DNA from 4 places in the Paenibacillus sp. FSL M7-0656 genome. Region 1 is predicted to be linked to each of the others. Evidence: a T-box and tRNA genes for the amino acid it is inferred to sense, from the RefSeq annotation. Region 1 holds a T-box; the other regions hold tRNA genes.
The links. The T-box of region 1 lies ahead of leuS (leucine--tRNA ligase). A T-box ahead of a tRNA ligase gene usually reads a tRNA of that ligase, here a tRNA-Leu.
Positions count from the first base shown of each region.

Region 2: it encodes a tRNA-Leu, which carries the amino acid that the T-box ahead of leuS (leucine--tRNA ligase) is inferred to sense. The anticodon was not compared.
Region 3: it encodes a tRNA-Leu, which carries the amino acid that the T-box ahead of leuS (leucine--tRNA ligase) is inferred to sense. The anticodon was not compared.
Region 4: it encodes a tRNA-Leu, which carries the amino acid that the T-box ahead of leuS (leucine--tRNA ligase) is inferred to sense. The anticodon was not compared.

Region 1 covers NZ_JBBOOT010000001.1:6,326,815-6,332,202, reverse strand. The annotation lists gene comER (late competence protein ComER) at 1-146, shown strand, start outside; gene leuS (leucine--tRNA ligase) at 127-2,571, opposite strand; T-box leader at 2,650-2,919, opposite strand; gene MHI01_RS27715 (phosphotransferase family protein) at 3,032-3,988, opposite strand; gene MHI01_RS27710 (class I SAM-dependent DNA methyltransferase) at 4,210-4,980, opposite strand; gene MHI01_RS27705 (CvfB family protein) at 5,110-5,388, opposite strand, start outside.
Region 2 covers NZ_JBBOOT010000001.1:1,900,732-1,906,119, reverse strand. The annotation lists gene pelA (pectate lyase) at 147-1,100, shown strand; tRNA gene MHI01_RS08150 (tRNA-Leu) at 1,277-1,360, shown strand; gene MHI01_RS08145 (carbohydrate-binding protein) at 1,506-3,200, opposite strand; gene MHI01_RS08140 (divergent polysaccharide deacetylase family protein) at 3,606-4,445, shown strand; gene MHI01_RS08135 (N-acetylmuramoyl-L-alanine amidase family protein) at 4,420-5,166, opposite strand; gene MHI01_RS08130 (YqzE family protein) at 5,361-5,388, shown strand, end outside.
Region 3 covers NZ_JBBOOT010000001.1:6,512,260-6,517,647, reverse strand. The annotation lists gene MHI01_RS28565 (ABC transporter ATP-binding protein) at 1-635, opposite strand, end outside; gene MHI01_RS28560 (DUF4097 family beta strand repeat-containing protein) at 659-1,444, opposite strand; gene MHI01_RS28555 (HAAS signaling domain-containing protein) at 1,451-1,993, opposite strand; gene MHI01_RS28550 (PadR family transcriptional regulator) at 1,990-2,307, opposite strand; gene MHI01_RS31075 (helix-turn-helix domain-containing protein) at 2,595-2,813, shown strand; tRNA gene MHI01_RS28545 (tRNA-Leu) at 3,145-3,230, opposite strand; gene MHI01_RS28540 (general stress protein) at 3,467-3,916, opposite strand; gene MHI01_RS28535 (hypothetical protein) at 4,124-4,348, shown strand; gene MHI01_RS28530 (NucA/NucB deoxyribonuclease domain-containing protein) at 4,543-5,025, opposite strand; gene MHI01_RS28525 (sensor histidine kinase) at 5,135-5,388, opposite strand, start outside.
Region 4 covers NZ_JBBOOT010000001.1:2,593,097-2,598,484, reverse strand. The annotation lists gene urtE (urea ABC transporter ATP-binding subunit UrtE) at 1-372, shown strand, start outside; gene MHI01_RS11550 (hypothetical protein) at 403-1,038, opposite strand; gene MHI01_RS11545 (hypothetical protein) at 1,066-1,269, opposite strand; gene MHI01_RS11540 (urease accessory protein UreF) at 1,536-2,237, opposite strand; tRNA gene MHI01_RS11535 (tRNA-Leu) at 2,665-2,747, shown strand; gene MHI01_RS11530 (glutathione peroxidase) at 2,898-3,377, opposite strand; cyclic di-AMP (ydaO/yuaA leader) riboswitch at 3,749-3,924, shown strand; gene MHI01_RS11525 (hypothetical protein) at 4,043-4,438, shown strand; gene MHI01_RS11520 (HAD family hydrolase) at 4,566-5,249, shown strand; gene MHI01_RS11515 (Nramp family divalent metal transporter) at 5,355-5,388, opposite strand, start outside.

The sequences.
Region 1 (5,388 bases):
CCGCTCAGGCACTTGCACTGCTGAAGGTTAGTCTTGACGGCGTTTTCGACAGCCTGATCCACACGACACATGACAAATATGATGAAGATTTGTTAAAGCTGGATGAACTATTCCGAGCCGGTGAGATTAACCGGCAACAATATTAACGAGTTTGCCTGGAACGGCAATGACCTTGCGAATGGTCTTGCCTTCCAGCGCCTGCTTAACAGGTGCCAGCTCCATCGTAAAGTCCTGCATACCCTGTGCATCCAGATCCTTCGCGATCGTAGCACGAGTTACAATTTTACCATTTACCTGAACAACGATTTCTACTTCCGCATCCACTGTCATGGACTCATCATATTCAGGCCAAGCCACGTAAGAGATCCCACCTTCGTGACCCAAACGGCTCCACAGTTCCTCTGCCATATGCGGTGCCAGTGGTGACAACAGCTGCACAAATTTCTCCATCGCTTCACGAGGCAGTGTGTCCGCTTTGTATGCATCGTTGATGAAAATCATCAGCTGGCTGATGGATGTGTTGAAGCGCAGATGTTCCAGATCATCCGTAACCTTTTTGATCGTTTTGTGAGCAGTCCGTTTGAACTCATCCGTTCCACCGTCCACCGTAATCTTGTCATTGATGGCTCCTGTATCTTCGTTAATGAAGAGACGCCATACACGTGACAGGAAGCGGTGCATGCCTTCAACCCCGTTTGCATTCCACGGTTTTGTCGCTTCCAATGGTCCCATGAACATCTCGTACAGACGCAATGTATCTGCACCGAATTCATTGACGATTTCATCCGGATTAATGACATTACCACGTGATTTACTCATTTTCTCATTATTGGTACCCAGGATCATACCTTGGTTCACCAGTTTGTGGAAAGGCTCTTTAGTCTCCACAACACCCAGATCATACAGCACTTTGTGCCAGAAACGAGCGTACAGCAAGTGAAGTACTGCGTGCTCTGCTCCGCCAATGTACAGATCAACTGGCAGCCACTGCTGCTGTTTCTCCTTGGAGATCAGTTCCTTGTCATTGTGCGGATCGATAAAGCGCAGGTAATACCAGCAGCTACCCGCCCATTGTGGCATGGTATTGGTCTCGCGACGTGCCTTCATTCCCGTTTCCGGATCTATCGTATTCACCCACTCCGTAACATTCGCCAGTGGTGATTCTCCTGTACCCGAAGGTTTGATCTGGTCGATATCAGGCAGTAGCAGTGGAAGTTGATCCTCAGGTACGGTCTTCATCGTTCCGTCTTCCAGATGCAGAATCGGGATTGGCTCACCCCAGTAACGCTGACGGCTGAACAGCCAATCGCGCAGACGATAGGTTACTTTTCCTTGTCCTTTACCGTTCTCTTCCAACCAATCAATCATCTTGGCAACCGCTTCTTCATTGTTCAGTCCGTTCAAGAAATCGGAATTCACATGCGCGCCATCACCTGAAAATGCCTCTTGTGTAACGTCTCCACCTTGAATAACCTCGATGATATCCAGACCGAACTGCTTCGCAAATTCCCAGTCGCGTGCATCATGACCCGGAACTGCCATAACCGCACCTGTACCGTAACCTGCAAGAACGTAATCAGCAATCCAGATCGGCAGTTTTGCACCATTAACAGGGTTGATTGCATAAGCGCCAGTGAATACACCTGTTTTATCTTTGGCCAAATCTGTACGTTCCAGATCACTCTTACGAGAAGCCTGCTCCTGATAAGCCTGAATAGCTTCACGTTGGTCATCGGTTGTAATTGCTTCTACCAACTCATGTTCCGGAGCCAGTACTGCAAAGCTCGCACCGAACAATGTGTCCGCACGGGTAGTGAACACCTTGATAACTTCCTCGCGACCCTCAATGGCAAATACAACTTCCGCCCCTGTCGATTTACCGATCCAGTTGCGCTGCATATCCTTGATGCTTTCAGACCAATCCAACTCTTCCAGGTCTTCCAACAGACGCTCTGCATACTCGGTAATTCTCAGAACCCATTGACGCATCGGTTTGCGTACAACCGGATGTCCTCCGCGTTCACTCTTGCCATCAATAACCTCTTCATTAGCAAGTACCGTTCCAAGGGCTTCACACCAGTTAACTGCAACTTCATCCACATAAGCCAGACCTTTGTTGTACAGCTGAATAAAGATCCATTGCGTCCATTTATAGTATTCAGGGTCCGTTGTGCTGATCTCACGATCCCAGTCATAGGAGAAACCAAGCGATTTGATCTGGCGACGGAAATTGTCAATATTACGGAATGTAATATCCCGTGGATGTTCACCTGTATCCAGTGCATGTTGCTCAGCAGGCAGACCGAAAGCATCCCAACCCATTGGGTGCAATACGTTGTAACCGCGCATACGTTTGTAACGGGAAACGATATCCGTTGCCGTATATCCTTCCGGGTGACCTACGTGCAGACCTGAACCGGATGGATAAGGGAACATATCCAGTGCATAAAATTTCGGTTTAGCAGGGTCCTCACCCGTTTTAAACGTTTTATTTGCATCCCAGTATTGCTGCCAACTTTTTTCCATGACTTGTGGCTGATAGCCGTGTTTCGGCTGGTTATTCTCACTCATCTATTGTTCCTCCTTCAGGTTATTCACTTTAGCTTTAATTGCAACAAAAAAACCTCAGCATCCCGTAGCGTTTGCAGCGCTAGGGACGAGAGGTTGAATTCCCGTGGTACCACCCTAGTTAGCGGACGAACGTGCTTCGTCATCCACTCCCTTTGGACCTGTAACGGCGGTTAACCGATGCGGATTTCCATTCCTGAACCCAAGCTTTATACAAGCAGGTTAAACAGAATGGTGTAATCACCGCATTTCTCCAAGGCGAGTTCGCAAATCACTGTCAACCGGCTTGCACCAACCGCCGGCTCTCTGTTATGTACAGGAATTACTACTGATCCTTATCATCGAAATATGTATACAATATCGGGACCATTATATAAAAAAGCAAGCGCAAAGTCAATATTACACGTTATAATGACCCTTTTAAGTCACACGGTTCGTACCGTTCAATAATACTCGTTGCTGTTCAGGATAACCGAAAACGCTCAATGCCTTCCTCCAGATTATGAATGGTCCAATCCACATGTTCCTGATTATCATATTGACGATAAGCGCACTCAATACGCAGCACCAGGTCAAAGTACAAGTCATAGAGACTTCTTCTTTTCAGCTCACTTTCAGTCGTAATCGCATGCCCATACCCTTTCACAAAACCAGGCGTATAGTTAAAATGACTGAAATAATGCTCCATCAGAGGATCTGCCCACAGTGAACGTTCAAAATCAATAATCGCTGTGATTCGACCCGCGTCCACTAGTACATTGCCATCCCACAGATCCCAACTGATAAGCACAGGTTCTTTGACATCGTCCAGCACATCCGATTTTTCTTCAATCAGGCGTCTCAATTCAGGGTAATCGATCGAAAATGTAATCCCGGCTTCTTCCCCGTCGGTAAGAATGTCATCCATCAGATTCATAAATGCATCTTTCCATGTGGAATATCGCTGTTTTTGCTCCGAGAAATATCCAAACTGCTCACCCTTGATTTCATTAATTCGACGATTGTACCGACCGAGCTGGTGTTCAATGGCCTCCTGCTCTTCCGCAGAATATTGATCCTTGACCTGATTATAGGGCACTCCAGACATGTACTCCATGATAAAATAGCGCGCTGAAGCCATAGTTAACGAATCATCATAAGCCAACACTTGGGGTACGGGAACATCCTGTAGCTCCGTAATGAGGCGTAGTGCCTCAACTTCGGAAATCATGAGATCCTGTTCACAGCGCATCAGATTTGTCGAAGCTGACGGTGCAATTTTGAGTACCACTCGCTGTGCGTCACTCAGTGTAATGAGATATGCATGATTGGCCCAGCCATCCACCATTTCCTTGTAGTCCTGTATACTTGCAGAGAAATGCTGCTCTATTATGGCATTCAACTGTTCTGACGTAAGTCTTGTTTTATATGTACTTTCCATTTCTACACCTCACATTGACAATTGATTTATCTTCTCAGAGAACGCTTTCTATCCAACTATTATCGCCTCCTTTACTTTAACTGGCAATACTTTTTGTCACGTGATTATGTCTTTTCTTGCATTCCTTTATCCTATTTAAGACTATTGCTATTCATTCTCCATAAAAAATCAAACAAAAAACTGCCCTTATGCACCATAAGGACAGTTCTCATTATTCGCTCTTACTTCACAGCCACGTAGAACAAGCGCTGTGCGCTGTCTCCGGCCTCTTTCCATTCAAAATCCGCATATACCTTCACGTCTCTAAAACCTGCCTTGGATAATTCCAGCTTCATCCAGTCCGGATTATATGCACGCTGGACATGAACTTCTTCAAACCGCTGATACATATCCTTATTACCATCATCCACACGCGAAAAAATACTGAGATGATGCTCAATCTCACAGCGATCCTGGTCCAGATCACAAGTCCAAATATAAGATACGGAGCGCTCATCCAGTACAAAAGGCTGCTCCTCATCATAACGAATAAGGGTATTCGGATGATGCACATCAAACAGGAACGTTCCACCAGGCTTCAGCATTTCGTATGTCCGCTGGAAAGTACGAACGACATCTTCTTGTTCAAGCAGGTAATTGACGCAATCACAGAAAGATATCACCGAATCCACAGGTTCCGGAACTCGCCATTCCCGCATATCCTGCTGCACCCAACGGACACTGCCCTCGCGATACAAGCGATGACCCTGAGGCGTAGCCTCCATCTTGCTGCGTGCAACCGACAGCATATCTGATGAGAGGTCAATGCCTGTAACTTCGAAACCGGAGTTCACGAGCGGGATCGTAATGGAGCCCGTTCCACAGCCAAGTTCAGCGACACTTTTGGGCATTCCATGCTTTTCCCATGCTGTTCTTGCAAACCTTATCCAGTCCGGATAAGGCATATCTTCCATTAATTCATCATACACATAGGCAAATTTCCGGTAAGACATGTCAGGCACCGCACTTTCAATTTCATTTTCCAATCCTGTTAACAAAAGAAAAAGCAGGGGCATCCGGTGTTTACCCAGCCTATCCCTGCCTTATCCGAGTTCCATATTACAACTATTTAATCAGGAAGATTACTTGTTTTCACTTTGATCCGCAGGAGCAGATTCGGACAGATACGTCCAGCTTTCCTTTTGGACCACCAATCCGTCTTTCATCAATTTGCCCAAGGCACGCTTGAAGGCAGACTTACTGATGCCAAAGCGTTGCTTGATGATATCCGGCGGAGTTGCATCCGAGTATGGCATGCCACCCATAGGGCGTTCTTTCATGAAAGCGAGCAGCTTGTCTGCATCTTCGTTACGTCCAACTTGTTTGAGTTGAGTCATGGCCAGATTCACACGTCCGTCTTC
Region 2 (5,388 bases), 4.4 Mb from region 1:
GCATATTATCTGATTATCCAATCCACATATTGGATGAAAATTGATTTTATTATGCGATAAATACAAATAAAGGAGGTTTGGGGCGTATATCATACGTAAAGTAGAAGTGGAAGATTTATAAAAACGAACATAGGAGAGTGTTACATTTGAAAGCGAAGAAAATAATTACTTTTGTCCTGGCATGTACGATGGTGTTCTCAGTAGTTGGAATGGCAGTTCTCCCTGTAGGGACGGTATCTGCTGCAGATGCGTCGGGTACTACAGCGAGTATTTCTGATATTTTGAAGAACCAGCTGCCGGATGGAGGTTGGAGAAAAGATTATAAACAGACAAGTGGAGAGTGGGCAAAGTCCACGATAGACAACAAGGCTACATACTCAGAAATTAGAAGATTGGCGAAGGAATTTAAAAAGACGAATGATCCGCGTTACTCCACAGCTGCAATCAAAGGAATTAACTTTTTGATCAACATGCAGTATTCAAACGGCGGGTGGCCACAAGTTTACCAAAGCTCCGGATACCACAAGCACATCACTTACAATGATGATGCCATGATTAATGTAATGATCATGCTGGATGAAGTAGCAGCACGAAAAGGTGATTTCTCATTTATCGACAGCACACTTGCTAACCGCAGTAAAAATTCAGTTGCCAAAGGTGTGGAGGCGATTCTGAATACACAGGTCGTTTCAGGTGGTAAGCTGACAGCATGGGGACAACAACATGATTCCAGCTCTCTTAAACCAGCGAGCGCAAGAATCTACGAAGTGCCATCGTTGACAGCTGGAGAGAGTGTAACGATTGTTAAATTTTTGAAAACCAGACCTGCTAACGCTAAAATTACCGCATCCATTAAAGGAGCGGAGGCTTGGTTTAACAAAGTGAAAATAACGGGTTACAAGTATGAAAGAGCTAATGGAGATAGTAAAATTATCGCTGATTCCAAAGCTGCACCAATTTGGGCACGCTTCTATGAGATCGGAACGGATAAACCAATCTTCATTGGTCGTGACGGGGTAGTTAAATACAAATTAAGTGATATTGATAAAGAAAGAAGAGGCGGTTATGCATGGTATGGCAACTGGCCTTCCAAGCTGTAATTTGTAGTATGCTTCCGTTTTAATGAACCAAACTATTAGCAGCAGTTAAAGGTAAAGCCCGAATCGACATGGACGTCTGATTCGGGCTTTATTGTTATTATTTTCAGTGTTGACATGATAGATTACGCATGATATATTATTTCTTGTCGCCGATATGGATGACGGAGATACAATATGCGGTCGTGGCGGAATTGGCAGACGCGCACGGTTCAGGTCCGTGTGGGCTAACCCCCGTGGAGGTTCGAGTCCTCTCGACCGCATCTAAAAAAAAGACTCCTTAAGCTAACGCTTAAGGAGTCTTTTTTTGCATTTTTTGATATAACACTAACTTTAGTGATGAGTATTCAAGAGGTTAGTGCTTAGCTGCACGTACAGCAAATGTCTTCCATCAGCCATACGGAACGTTTATTGTGCTGCGGTAACATTAACGCTGTCAATATTTGGTCCTTCCGATCCAGTGGTGACCACTTTCAATGTATTGGTCCCCGTGTTCATGGGGACCTGTATTGTTTTTTCAACCCAAGTGGACCAGCTTCCCGTAGCCGGAAAGGGCTCGTTGCTGATGACTTTGGTTCCGTTCACAAAAATGTCGAGGTTCCGTGTGCCGCTTTCCAGCGCATAACGAAACTTTACGTTTTTGGTACCTGTTGTCGTGTTATTAATGCCGTTCCATTGAATGGCTGAACCAGTCATCGCATTGAAGTTAACATACCCGGAGCCAGTGTAACCGGGGTAGATTGTTTCAATGGCAGCTTCCGTAAGTGACGTTCCGGTCTCGGCTTCATACGTAGTGCCACTGCCTGTATTCCCGCCGCTATTTCCGCCAGTAACGTTGGCAACAAACGTTGTTACGCTCTGAGGCGGGAGCTGTGCCGTGAAGGCTCCATTGGATACGGTAAGCGGGGTTCCGCTTGCCAGGTTTCGACTGCTGTCCGTAATCCATGAGGACACAGTAGAGGCATTACCATTCTGCAGAACGAATTTTTGGCTTGTGGCTGAAGTTCCACGGTTAATCGCCACGACGACGACTTTGTTATCACCTTTATAGGCTGAGACAAATGTGTTTGTATCCGGATTTTTCGTTGCATCGACTCGCAGGTAGCCTGGACGCACGAATTTAGAGAAATGAGCCATATTATACCCGCGTTTGCTTATGGTACCGTCCTCTTTCATCGGACCATACTGTCTGCGGATGTACCACCACACGTAGGCCTGGAAATCACCTTCTACCATGGCATTGTGCATGTGATAGGAAACGTCTAATGCTTCAGGCCAGCGGTCTGCTGAGTTGTTGTCACTGTTCGGAACATACACCTCAGTCATCCACAGTTCTTTACCGGCTCCTTTTTGCTTAAAGAGAGGGTAGGCAAAATTCGAAATCTGGGTTCCATACGTATGTGCTCCCAGAATGTCCATGTTGGCAAGTGCCTGCGGATCATTCAGGATTGGGTCGGATATGTTCTTTAAGTATTGGAAGGATTCAGGCGCCATGACTTTGGTACCTTGAATGGACCCGGCATTTTCTTTCATGAATCGAAGGATCTCTTGTGGAGTCCACCAGGTCCAGTCATGAGCATAATCGGGTTCATTTTGCACAGAAATGGCATACAGATCTACGCCGTTATTTTTCATGTAGGTTACAAAGTCGTTCAGATGTTGCGCATATGCGGCATATTTGTCGTATTTCAGACGTTTGGCATTTGTGTCACCATTGTGGTTGAACGTTTCAACCATGCTGCTTGGAGGATTCCATGGGGATGCAAATACAATAGCACCCTTTTCGATAGCCCGCTTGGCTGTGGCAACTTCACGGTACCAGTTATTAGAATCTGGATCAACGTAGATCCTGAGAATGGAGAAGCCTAATTGATTCTGGTCATTACCAAAAGCAGTTTCACGTTGAGCGGGAGTCAGATCACCAATCCAGGCAGGAAGGTTAATGCCCCCAAAGCCCTTGATCAGCTGTTTTTCCGAGGACAAATTAATGTTGGCATCACTGGCTGCTGACACATTTGTCGGGGTTAACATCAAAGGCAGGGCTGTTAAACAGGCCAAAAGAACATTAATCGTCTTTTTTAGTTTGAATTTCACTACTTTCATCCTCCTCGATAATAGTAAGTTACATAGAGAAACCGCAACCAGGAATAACAAACAAAATAGCGGATTGTCTGGCATTTATTTTATGTAAACCCTTTCAAAACCTCCTTCCATAAATCATAGGATAGAAATGAAGCATAGAACCTCTTTCATTTGTTGATTCTACTAAATAATTCCTAAACTGAAAACCTGACAAATTACAGTATTTTTTCTAATTAATCTCTATTTTCCAACTGTTCAATGACAGTTATTGTCTGAATGCTAAGGAGAAAACTGGAATGATGGAGATCTTCACTAGAGATAGAGGTCTTCAATGGCGGGGATATTATCATTAAGGAAGGCTTTGGCTTACATATTCCTCCCTTCATTATCAAACAATGAGATCACAGAAGTTACGGGGAGGGAATCATGATGAAGGTACAGAGAAAGAATTATCGATTCATTGCAACTATCATGGCATTATTGATTGTGTTTTACGCAGGCATATCGGCAGGTGGGCCTACAGTGACAGCTTCAGAATCCACATCGAATCACAAACGGTTAGCGATTATCATCGATGATGTTGGTAATGACATGAAGGGTACGGCAGAGATCCTGGCGATGCCAGTTAAACTAACGGTAGCGGTCATGCCTTTTTTGCCAACAACGAAGAAAGATGCGATAGCTGCACATGAAAAGGGGATGGATGTGATTGTGCATATGCCCATGGAACCCAAGAAAGGACGACCGGAATGGCTGGGCCCGGGTGCAATCACATCCAATCTAACAGATGAAGAAGTACGGGAACGTGTGGAGAAAGCGATTGATGATGTGCCACACGCCATTGGCATGAACAATCATATGGGTTCCAAAATTACTTCGGACAAACGCATCATGTCCATTGTGCTCGATGTATGCAAAGAGCGGGGCCTCTTCTTTGTAGACAGCCGTACGAACTTTCGCTCCGTAGTGGGGGAACTGGCCGTATCCAAAAACATGCCACCTGTAGGTAATGACATTTTCCTGGATGATCAAAACTCCAAGCAACACATTCGCAAGCAACTGGATCTGGCTGCTCAGCGTGCGATCGATAAGGATATCTGTGTTGTCATTGGTCATGTCGGCCATTCAGGGATGAACACATCCGCAGTAATTCGTGAATCTGTCTCCCGTCTGCAAAATCAGGTTCAATTTGTAGGAATCGGTGATCTGGTTCGAGATGTGTGGCAATGGCATTCTGCTCCTACACTACCGACAGATAATAAATAATGCCATTGGCAATGGACTGGGCGATTCGTTTTTGCTCAGTGGGGTCACTCATTCTGGTTCGATCTGCCGCATTGCTCAAAAATCCGGTTTCGACGATGACGGCAGGTTGCTTCACGTAATTCAATATATAAAAGGGCTTGCCCCATACGACCCCGTGCTCCGTTTCGTATAACTCGTTCATGGCGTCCTGAATGGATTGGGCCAGCAAATAACTCCTGCCTTCTTTCTGGTGCAATACCACCGGGCCGTGTGCATTCGATCGGGGACTCCAGTTCGCATGAATGCTGACCACGATATCTGTACTTACTTCTTCGCTAAGGCTTTTACGTTGGGCAAGATCTCTGGTATGACGGGAGCGGCTGTTCAGCCAGCGGTTCTCATCGCTAAGTGCATAATCACCAAGCCGATTGATGATAACGGCATAACCTTTGCTGCGAAGCAGGAGATAGACCTTTTGGCTAATGGCGAGGTTGATATCTTTTTCCAGCACACCTTGGGCTGACGTACCACCGTCAATACCGCCATGGCCTACGTCGAGCAGGATAACGGGTGCTGCAAAGGCATGATGACTTGAGCGATAAGCATCTCCATCGGTCACTGGCAGCATGGATGGACTGTTCTGGGACGGGGCTGCTTTTTCATGCGCGACATGGTGGGGCAGGATGGGAAGACAATGGAAGCTAATGAGCAAGGCCACCGAAGCGGTCAGCAGCTTATACATGGGAATACACACTCCTTCATGAAATAGGTACTCGATGCAGATTACAGACTGTATGGATACCTTTGGCATTAGACTGTGCATTTTGAGGGTTTTCATACTTCTTTCAATAAAAAAATGTTTAACCACTGCACATCCTGCACACAATAGAACTATCGTAAGCTCCGCGAATGTGCAGGAGCGAAGGAGGCAGAATTATGGCCAAAAGTGATGAGTTAGTAAAAT
Region 3 (5,388 bases), 190 kb from region 1:
TTTATATCATGCGTCACCATAACGATCGATTGAGCATTCTGGTTCATTTCGGTCAAAAGATCCAAAATAACTGCACCTTGCTCCTGACTTAATGCCCCTGTTGGCTCATCCGCAAAAATCACTTCTGGGGAATTGATCAAGGCTCTGGCAATAGCTGCTCTCTGCTGTTGGCCTCCAGATACTTGGGATGGCAGGCGCTCTGCTTGAGCCCCGATCCCTATCCTATTCAACAGGTCTAATGCTTGTTTATTCACATCCTTTTTGCTGCGGCCAGCCACGTACCCCGGGAAAGCAACATTTTCAAGCAATGTGAAATCAGGAATCAAATTAATCGATTGATACACATAGCCGATTTTGTTGGACCTGAAATCCGTAATTTCCTTTTCTGAATATTCATCAATTCGTTCTCCTTTGAAAATCACTTCTCCGGAAGTGATTCCATCTAGGCCGCTGAGGAGGTATAATAACGTAGATTTACCCGAGCCCGAACTGCCCATAATAACCGTAAAGTCACCTTTGTATACTTCAAGATTAATACTTTTAGCTGCGAGAAACTGTTCATTTCCCGAGGTGTAGACTTTGCATAAATCAACCGTCTTGATTAAAGTTTCTTTCTTGGAATTTTGTGTTATCAAAAGGACGCCCCCTAAAATTAATCTTATTTTTCTTCCTGATATTCGCCTGAATTCTGTTTGATCTCAAGATTGCCGGTGTCGGAGATAAGTTCTACCAATGGGCCTCCCTCACCGATATAACCATCCTGATAATTCGGCAGTGTCACCTTAATGGTTCCAGAATCCGCAAACAATTTGGTGCGCAGTGCTTGGGGAGCTTCAGCTGTTTGGATGAGAATATCTCCCGTATCAGATGTAGCACGGATATTTTGACTTATGTTAACAAAAGAAGCAGTGATTGCTCCCGTATTTGTTTCTGCGTTTATTACCCCTTCTTTTATATCCATCTTTATAGAACCCGTGTCGCTTATCACCCGATATTCGCTCGCCAAGACGGAGCCTACATAAATATTTCCTGTGTCAGTCACAACCTGCAGCTGGTTTAACTGGGTTTCAGGAATCCCTATCGTGAGTTTAAGGTTCGTATAGATATCAAAGAAACGGAATTTGCTGTCCTGAACAACTTCAATTCTGGTTTGTCCCTGATCCTGAGTGATATCCAGCCGGTAATCCTTCAGCGACTGCTTTGTTGTCTTTCCCTCCAAATTTGCCTTGATTTCATGTCCCTTAATTGGCACCACATCTACCGTCCCTGTTTCTGTATGGATAAGGACGTTTGTTGTCTGGTCCATCCGAACATTTTGTTCAGTAGAAATCTCACCCAAATTGAATGGCGACTTTCCTAACATATACAGCACTACATTTCCAATTACTCCGATAACGATCAGTAGAAGAGCAAGTCTGGTTAAGTTCCGGAATCTATTTTTCAATATAGTTCACATCCTTTTTATGACTTTCAAATTATATTTCAGATACCTGATAACAAGATTGTAATAAATTCGGGTAAATTTTAATGCTCCAATGACTATCAAAATTCCTCCACCGACCAAGACAAGCATAAGAAAAATATCATTGAAGAAAAACGCGACCGACTGATTCTGAATAATGAATAAGATCGGCGAAATGATTAAGAAAATTGCAAAGCCGAATCCCCCGGCAATGATAACTAAAGAAGCGACAAATGGCAGCATAACGATAATTAAGTTGAACAATCCTAAACTCACTGTTGCCAAAACCGCTTTAGTTACGCTTAAGAGCGTAGGCGATTTATCCGCCTTTGCAATTTGAGACTGGGCAAGTACTTCACGAGCAACCAATCGGGGATTTCCCAGCTTGGAGATCACCTCTGCTTCAGACCGTCCGCTTAATTTGGCAAACTCAAAATGTTCCCTGAATTCAGCCATAATATCAGTAAATTCCTCAGGAGGAAGCAGCTTCAGATACTGTGCCAATTCATTTAGATAGGCTTCTTTATTCAATCCGATCCCTCCCCAATCATTTCCTGCACTCCTACGGCAAAAGCGTTCCATTCTTCAATCATTTTGTTCATAACTTTCCTTCCCTCATCGGTAATCTTATAGTATTTGCGGGGAGGTCCCTCATCCGATTCGGATAAATAGGTTGAAAATAATCCTTCCGAAGCCAGTCTTCTTAACAACGGATAGATGGTTCCCTCCGCTATTTCAAATTTTTGCGATATCTGTTCAACTAACTCATATCCGTAACGGTCCTTTTTTGATGTTAAAACAAGAACACAAAGCTCCAACACACCCTTCTTGAATTGAACATTCATAATTTTTCACCACGCTTTATTTAGTACTGAGCAATAAACAGTAGCTGTTAATACAAATATTACCACCTACTACCGTTTATTGCAAGGTACCTGTCAATATTTTTCCCTTTGACTCCATTTTCTGGGTATATTTTTGGACAGCGGAAACAATGCCGTATATCGTAAAATCATTACCCTATGAGCCTGTGAGGTACGACAAGTGAAACTATCAAAACTCCTTAATGAAGACCGAACAATCCTGAAATTTTGGCAATGAAGACAGCCATCATAGCGACCAGGACTTGCGAATGCACGAAAGATATCAAACGATCTTGCTTAATCTTCATGGAGTGTCCAGAAAGGACATCAGCAAGTTCATCGGATGTTCACTTTCCACCGTCTACAATTACATAAACGCCTATCGCAGAGAGGGAATCCACGGTCTGCGACTCGAACCACCTATTGGACGTCGGCCTTTTCTGACCGCCGAACAAGAGCAATGCGTTTATCTTCCGCCAGATACTTGAAGGCCGCATCCGCAAGTCTATCTGCCGTTGACCAAGCGCTCGGATACTTCCGAATAAAGCCGTGCCGCGTATAGTCGCTCTGCGTCTGCTCGGCTAACCCCTCAGCACGCTTATAATCGAGGAACCGCGCTACGCCGCTTCCCACGATTATCTACACTAACTTTCGTAATTCTCACCACAACAAAAAACACCCCTTCCGCAATTTACGGTGGAGTGCTTCGAGTGTGTTTGCGCGAATCCTGTGTACCTGCAAATGCTTCATTACAAGTACACAGAACCCAACGATAATTATCGTCCATTTAACACTGTCTATCGGGAATAAACCTAGTTATGCCGAGGACCGGGATCGAACCGGTACGGTAGTCACCTACCGCAGGATTTTAAGTCCTGTGCGTCTGCCAATTCCGCCACCCCGGCAGGATTATGTATTTCTTGGCGACAAGAAATATCTTACCATGAACTAATTAACTTTGCAACACTTTTATTAAAAATAATAAAAAAAATGAAACAGGCACTGCAAGCGTCAGCTCACAGTGCCTAGAAAGTCCGAGTTGCGGTCCCGGACTTCCGGTAAACCAATCTATATTAAGGGAGGTGTGAGATAAGAATACCTCCCCAACATTAAAGAAACCTAAAATCAGCCTTAAATTAAACTAAAAAAGTAAAATAGGTCGAACACGAGCCGCTTCTTCCTCACTGCACTCCACGATAACCAAGATATGGTCCTTTAACAGCCAATCTTCGTAATACCGCGCATCCTCCTCCGAGATCCCCGCTTCAGTCAGTGTAAGCACCAAATCATCGGTCTCACTCCCAATCTCATTACCAGCGAGTCTACGCACTGCATTTCCGATCGACATCGTCTGATCCATTCGCTTCCCCAGACCAGCCAATATGCCTTTCAGAGCGCCAAAGGCACCATCTGTTCCGGCACCCTTCAAAGGTTTGGGCAGCCCCGTCTTTTCGCTCACCAGCTCCAGATTAAGCTGCTCCTTCGCCACCGCTCCCAAATATTTATCCTTGATGCCTTCCTCTTTGACCTTATTCAGCATAATTATAGCCTCGTTCTCGGTACGGGCCAGCCCAATAATCAATTGTGTCATTCCGTTCCCCTCCTTTTACCCTAATATAACCCCGTAATCCCCATTCAAAAACGGATCATCCACAGCTAAGACAAATCACCTAGAAGATTGTTGATTTCTCTTCTGGAAATCTATACCTAGTTCTGATAGACTAGATAAAGAAGACAAATTAACCATTGAAAACATTGACATATGGATTTAACATCTCATAATCAGGAGCAATGACTTATGAAAAAAGAGGTAGAAATTGCCATCCGGCGCAAGCAACAGATCATGGTTCGTAATACAAGCGGTCAGACGGTAACCGGATTTCCCGAGCGTACCGCTGATACATCCATTCTTTCCTTACGTACGGTCCACGGCAGTCTGTGGATACCGTTTGATGAGGTGGAACATGTTACGCGTCTGTTAAGCATCCGGTCTCATCATTTAAGCGGAATGCAACTCGTTTAGTCGGCTCTGTAATCCTAGAAACTCCAGTTCCCGTATAGATACGTTAACTAGATCTATTTATGCCAGCACTTTACACCAAAAAACCAGACGCATGCACGTCTGGTTTTTCTCTTCTACTTATCCTGTACCACGCTGCCACTGACCTCACAACAAAGGCCTTACAATCCTTATTTCTGCCCAACCATATCCTGTTGTTACTTCACTACAAACTTCACTCGTGTTCCATCCGGATATGTACTTAACTGATTCCCTACCCATGAACCTGCACCACGATTATCCTTCGGGGTAATGTACTGGATATCTGCACCTGTTCCTCCCTCAGCACACATCGCCATGGGCCACTCGTCACGATCCTTACCTTTTTTGACCGGAACACCCTTAAGTGATAGATCCCGATTGCCTTCCGCTCCATTACGATTAATGGTGCATACATCCGAATGCCCGGCCTTGATAGCAGCTTTAATATGTTTGGCTGTTTCGGGATAACGCTCTGAAGGGAACGTAATGGTATGGTCTACACTCTTATTAGTCCCACCGAATGGATTAGGTATCTCCTCGGGCCATTCGCCCCCAGGCCAGGCATAGAGGGCTACCAGTAGCATTGCTACCAGCGTCAGAACCTGCTTTTTGAAACCTTGCTTACCTTTACGTTTTCTTCTTGTGCGTCTCTTACTCATGCTGTGTCTCCCCCATTCAACACTTGCATTATAACAGAACGCCCGTTCGTAAAACAATCCAATACAATAAAAAAACAGCCGAGACCGCCCGGCTGTTCTGCTTGATTGATTATCCTACATTGGGAATGGCCTGTTGGCGCAGCAAGGGCAGTGTCACCTCAAACTGTGTACCTTTCCCCTCTGTACTCTCCACCGAAATCTGACCATTCATCAGTTCCAGCAGTTCTTTGCAGATGGTCAGACCAAGACCGCTTCCGCCAAATCGGCGCGCATGGGAGATGTCGGTCTGGGTAAATGCATCAAACAATGGTTCGATCTGATGCTGAGGAATGCCAATTCCCGTATCACGCACAGAGAATACCA
Region 4 (5,388 bases), 3.7 Mb from region 1:
AAAACGTTCCCGGAGGATGTACTGGCGATGTTCCCAGTGCTTGCTACGATGTATGGACGGCAGGGCGGGGATCTGAGTGGTGGACAGCAGCAGCAGTTGGCATTCGCCCGGGCATTGGCTTCGCGTCCTGGGTTGTTGCTACTGGATGAGCCGACAGAAGGAATCCAGCCTTCTATCGTGGAGGACATTCGGCAGGTAATTTTGCACCTCAAGGCAAAGGGGAACCTCTCGGTTCTACTGGTAGAGCAGAGTATCGATTTTGTACGAAGTGCCGCAGATTACATCTATATCATGGACAAAGGAACCATAACCCTGCATGGGACACCGCAAGAGCTGGATATGTCGCAGTTTGAACATCATCTCTCCGTATAGTTGTAGTTAGTCGGCGAGTGGAGAAAGGTTTCAGGAACGCTTGTCCAGGATATTCGAGTATTTCGGATATAACCGCCGGATGCATTCCGGACAGATGTCATGGGTGAATTCGGCGTGGGTATGCTTCTCCAGATAACTCTCAACGGAGTTCCAGTGTTCCTCTTCGTCCTTGATTTGTTTGCAGACGGCGCAAATAGGCAGCAGTCCGCGCAATGTGCGCACTTCAGACAATGCCTTTTTTAATTGGTGTTCTGTCTTTCTTTGTTCGGTAATATCCATGTGTGCAATTAAAGCGAGATCGGTATCCAGAATTGAATTTGCATAAGATAGAGGGGTGAGTTCTACACGAAACCACCTCTTTTCGTTGTATACAGTATACACGCAGATGTCATATGTATGATTTCGATTAAAGGGTATTCCGCGTTCTTTCAAATTCTGTGCGACAAGTGCCATGTTAGCGTTCTTGCCTCGTTTTGCCCAGGCTTCCGTCAGATGCAGGTAATGTCTATGACTACTGTGTATATCCGGGTTTGGTGAGCATTGACCAAGTCCCTGTTGCCAGGCACGGTTACAACTTTGGATAATCCAATTGTCATCAACGATGATGAGCTGGTGACGTATGGACTGGAACGACAGCCTCTCCAGATCGGATGTAACATGTCTCATGGATGAGACCCTCCTTTGGCAGAAATCTTATCTCAGTTCATCTGGAATATCCAAAATATCAGCGACCAGGTGCCTGAATCGGGTTGCTTTGCGTGTGCCGTGAATGAGATTGGATAAACGATAGGGTGGGATGCCATGCTGTTCACAAAAGGTCTTCTGGTCCACTTGAAGTTCGGTTAGCCGTCGTTTGATGGCCCATCCGAACGGAGTAACTGGTTTTTTCTTGTTCAAAAGGGTTCACCCCTGGTTAGAATGTAGTATTCAGCCGCTCTTTCTTCATGTAGAATATATAGAAATGCGAGCTGTATGTTTTATTATATACGTAAATTCGTCATCTAACAATTAAAAAAGACGGAAAAAAGTGTATTTTGTGATTATAAATGGCGTAAATACGTAAATAAAACAAATAAAATGACAAAAAACACGTCGGCAAGGAGGTTGCCGCGTGTTTTTTAGTTTTTTTGAATGAAGGGGAGCAGGCATGAGGAGGAAGAGGATTAGGCCCTGTAGGCATGAAGTCCAGCTCCGAGCATATGGAAACTGGGGAAAAACGATTTCATGGACATCGAGGTTGGCTGTGCCAGTCCATCCGCAGCCGAGGCGCTGACGGTCTTCCATTCATTCTCCAGATCTGTGGCCAGGCGGACCATCAGATCCTTGGTTGTATCGTTGTTCAGGGGAATGACTTTGGAGGCTTCGGTTATGCAGGCATTCATGGCTGAATGCAGGTAACCAAGGACCGCCTCTTCGACCGGGATGTCGAGGTGGTGGTTAATCCAGGCATGAACAGTAGAGAGGCAGCCAACCGAATCGTATTTGGCAAAGATCTGTTCGAGCTGGCTGAATTCAATCCAGGGGTGCAGAGCTCGTGCAAGTCTGATCAATCGTTTACCCATGGCGGCAGCTTGTTCTCTGAGATCTCCAGGGGTTCGCTGAACATGGACAAGCTTGTCGATAAGAGCTATCCGCCATGTATCCTTGTGATCTGCTGCAGTATAGATACCTTTGATGGCCATACCTTCAAGACGAACGATGCTCGGATGCAACTGACAACGCATGAATGATTCGAGATCTTCAGCATTACGAATGGTACCCTCCCTGATATGGATATCCATGCCGAAGGAATGGGTGAACCCTCCAACCTGAATAGAGGAATCAAGCAGTTTGACATAATCGAGCAGCTTATTCCCACGGTTCACAATCATTCGCCTCCTGTGTTCGTTAAATGTCACTTAAAGTGACATTTATATTCCTTTTTGTTTGCTTTATGTTTAAAAATCCGAATTATATGATAGTTATCATCCCATAAATGTCCGCTTTTTGTCAATAGTATCCGTGAAAATTAATGGATTAAATCTGGAATTTAATATTTGTGTTATTTTATATAACTTATTGTGTTATTTATGTGGTGAAGTTCATGGAGGACTATATATAAATGAATCAAAAAGATCGGCTCTTACCGAAAAAGAGGGGATCAAATCTAATCATATGCAGTTCATGGGTAAAGATGACGAGATTATGCGATTTTTGATGAAAATGCCTAGCTGAAAAAGAAGTATTAAAAAATACTTTACTTTTAGTTCTGAACCCGGTATAATCAATTCTGTTGCCGATTATTTACGACATGCGGTCGTGGTGGAATGGCAGACACGCTATCTTGAGGGGGTAGTGGGCGTATGCCCGTGGAGGTTCGAGTCCTCTCGACCGCATCATATGAACGATTAAAAAGAAGCTTTCCATTAATGGGAAGCTTCTTTTTTTTGTCTTTTTCGAACAGTATGACATCAAAGTTGAGGAAAAAAGGCCACCCATTACCGGGGCAATGCTGCTCTACCTTCCGGCTACGGGTGGCCTGTGTATTATTTTTGAAGTAAGTTCTTGATATCTTCTTCAATCTTGTCCGGTGTTGTTTTGGGAGCATAACGTTTAATGACCTGTCCGTTCTGATCCACGAGGAATTTGGTGAAATTCCATTTGATTGCTTTGGAGCCGAGCAGGCCAGGAGCCTCTGTGCTAAGGTGTTGGAAAAGAGGGTGAGCGCTTGAGCCGTTCACATCAATTTTCTCAAACATGGGGAAACTCACGCCATAATTCATCTGACAGAACTCGGCAATATCGTCGGAAGATCCTTTTTCCTGTGCAAACTGGTTACTTGGGAAACCAAGCACTTCAAATGGAGCATCTTGAAACTTGTCTTGCAATTCTTGCAGACCTTTGAATTGAGGGGTAAGGCCGCATGAGCTTGCCGTATTCACAATCAGGAGCACTTTGTCACGGTAGTCGGACATTTCAACTTCTTGACCGCGAAGGGTATTCACTTTGTAATCGTAGACTGTCATCTAAATCGCCTCCATTTATTTACTCTTATATCTTCTATTATATTGGTTGCAATTAAATATTTCAAAACTAATATGGTGTTAAAAGAATCAAAACAGGCAAGTTGTGCAGAATACGTGAATGAATTGCGAAGTGATTTACGCCAGAGTGAGAATTAGATAGCCTTGAAGAGATAGATAGAGTATAACTTTGTTGTAAGCGTTATTATGGATAGGAATTGGCAAAAATCTGCCGATTTGGTGATCTGGGCGGACTTTACACCGACATGGCACGGGTGTATGATTCATAACGTAATTTCAATTTAAACTAAATTGTACTTGAAAAACGAAACAAACGATAATATCGCTCGATCTTACCTTAAGATATACGAACGATGTTTTAATCGCTGAGTTTCCATTCATTAATGAATGGGAAACGGGGGAACCAACGGAATGCGCTGTCCAGGACAGTGGGCATTCATGGGGTGAATTTTCCGGTGACAGCCGGAAATAGGGCGACTCTCGCGCCCGAATCCGTCAGCTAACCTCGTAAGCGTTAAAGGGAGAGGCAACAAGCCGTACGCTGGTTCATGGTGTTTTCGCCATGGGTTATTTAAGAAGCGTTCGGGAGGCCTTGGTCCCCCACGCTTCTTTTTTGTTGTCTTTTCACGCCAAGGGAGGAACGAATGATGGATACTGAGATGATCTTAGTGACTGCTCCAAATGAAGCAGGACGTAAATTTATCAAATTGCTGATGTACAAAAAAATGCCGTTTGCCGTTCTAACCAACAGTGCAGGGGAAGAGCGAAGACTCCGTAGAATCGGAGTAGAACATGTCATTCGCATGAATACGGCTGCAGCTCAAAAATGGTTTTTGCCGCAGGGCAGCGTAGGCAACGTGTTTATTTTCGAGAACAGCCTGAATCTGACCTGTCGTTATTTACAGATCTGCCGTTCATGGACATCGAAATCCCTGTGCGTCATTACGGAGCAGAGTCATCCTAAGGGCATCTATCGGGGCATGGGCGCAGACCGGATTGTATATTCGCTCAATGGGGAAGTTGGCTTTCTCCTCAATGGTTAATGCCATAGCTTGTGATTGCTCAGGTGTAAGGTGCCTGTTATAATTGAATGTATCGATAAACGGAAGTTTGAGGAGACTCATGCAGGATGGTGAGTCTTCTTTTTTATGCTTACAAGGAGGAATTGGCGTGCCGGATGTAGGTGGATTGAAATGGTTGTTTTTTGATGTTGGAGATACGCTGGTGGATGAATGGGAGCCGGTTGATGATATTATCGGACAGTTTGTCCGTGAAGCTTGTGCTTTGGGGTATCCGGTGACAATTGAGGCGGTACGCGAACTGTTCGCGAGCTGTTACCGAAAATATGAGCAATGGCCTATGAGAGTGGCAATTCGCACATTTGTTGAAGACGAGGGGCATCAAAAACAGATTCAGGACAAGCTGAAGTTTCAAAAAGATCTTGAACGTCCTTTTCCTTCAGCAGATTTTGTTCTTCAGCAGTTGTCACGGCATTATCGCATTGGCATTATTGCCAATCAGAGTCCTGGAACGGAAGAGAGACTGGAGAGTTACGGCTTGCGGAAGTATGTTGATGTTCTGGCATGTTCAGCTGAAGAAGGAGTGTCCAAGCCAGACCCTGAGTTGTACGCTGTAGCCTTGAAACAGGCCGGCTGTGAACCGGAGGAAGCCGTGATGATCGGCGATCGGATCGATAACGACATTATACCTGCTCGGAAGCTGGGCATGCGTACGATTCGAATTATGCAGGGTTACGGAAGATTCCAGCCAGAGCTATCGGATGACAAACGTGCGGATTGGACCGTTGATTCATTGGATCAACTCTTGCCGTTACTGATGCCAAATCAGGATTAGATGCAGATGGTTGTTTAATGGATTGCAACAATAAAGGCTGATCAACTTAGGTATAGCATACCGGAGTTGATCAGCCTTTTTAGTATTTAGCCAATTAAAATGAGATTAGAACAACCGGATCGTCTGAATGATCAGATAT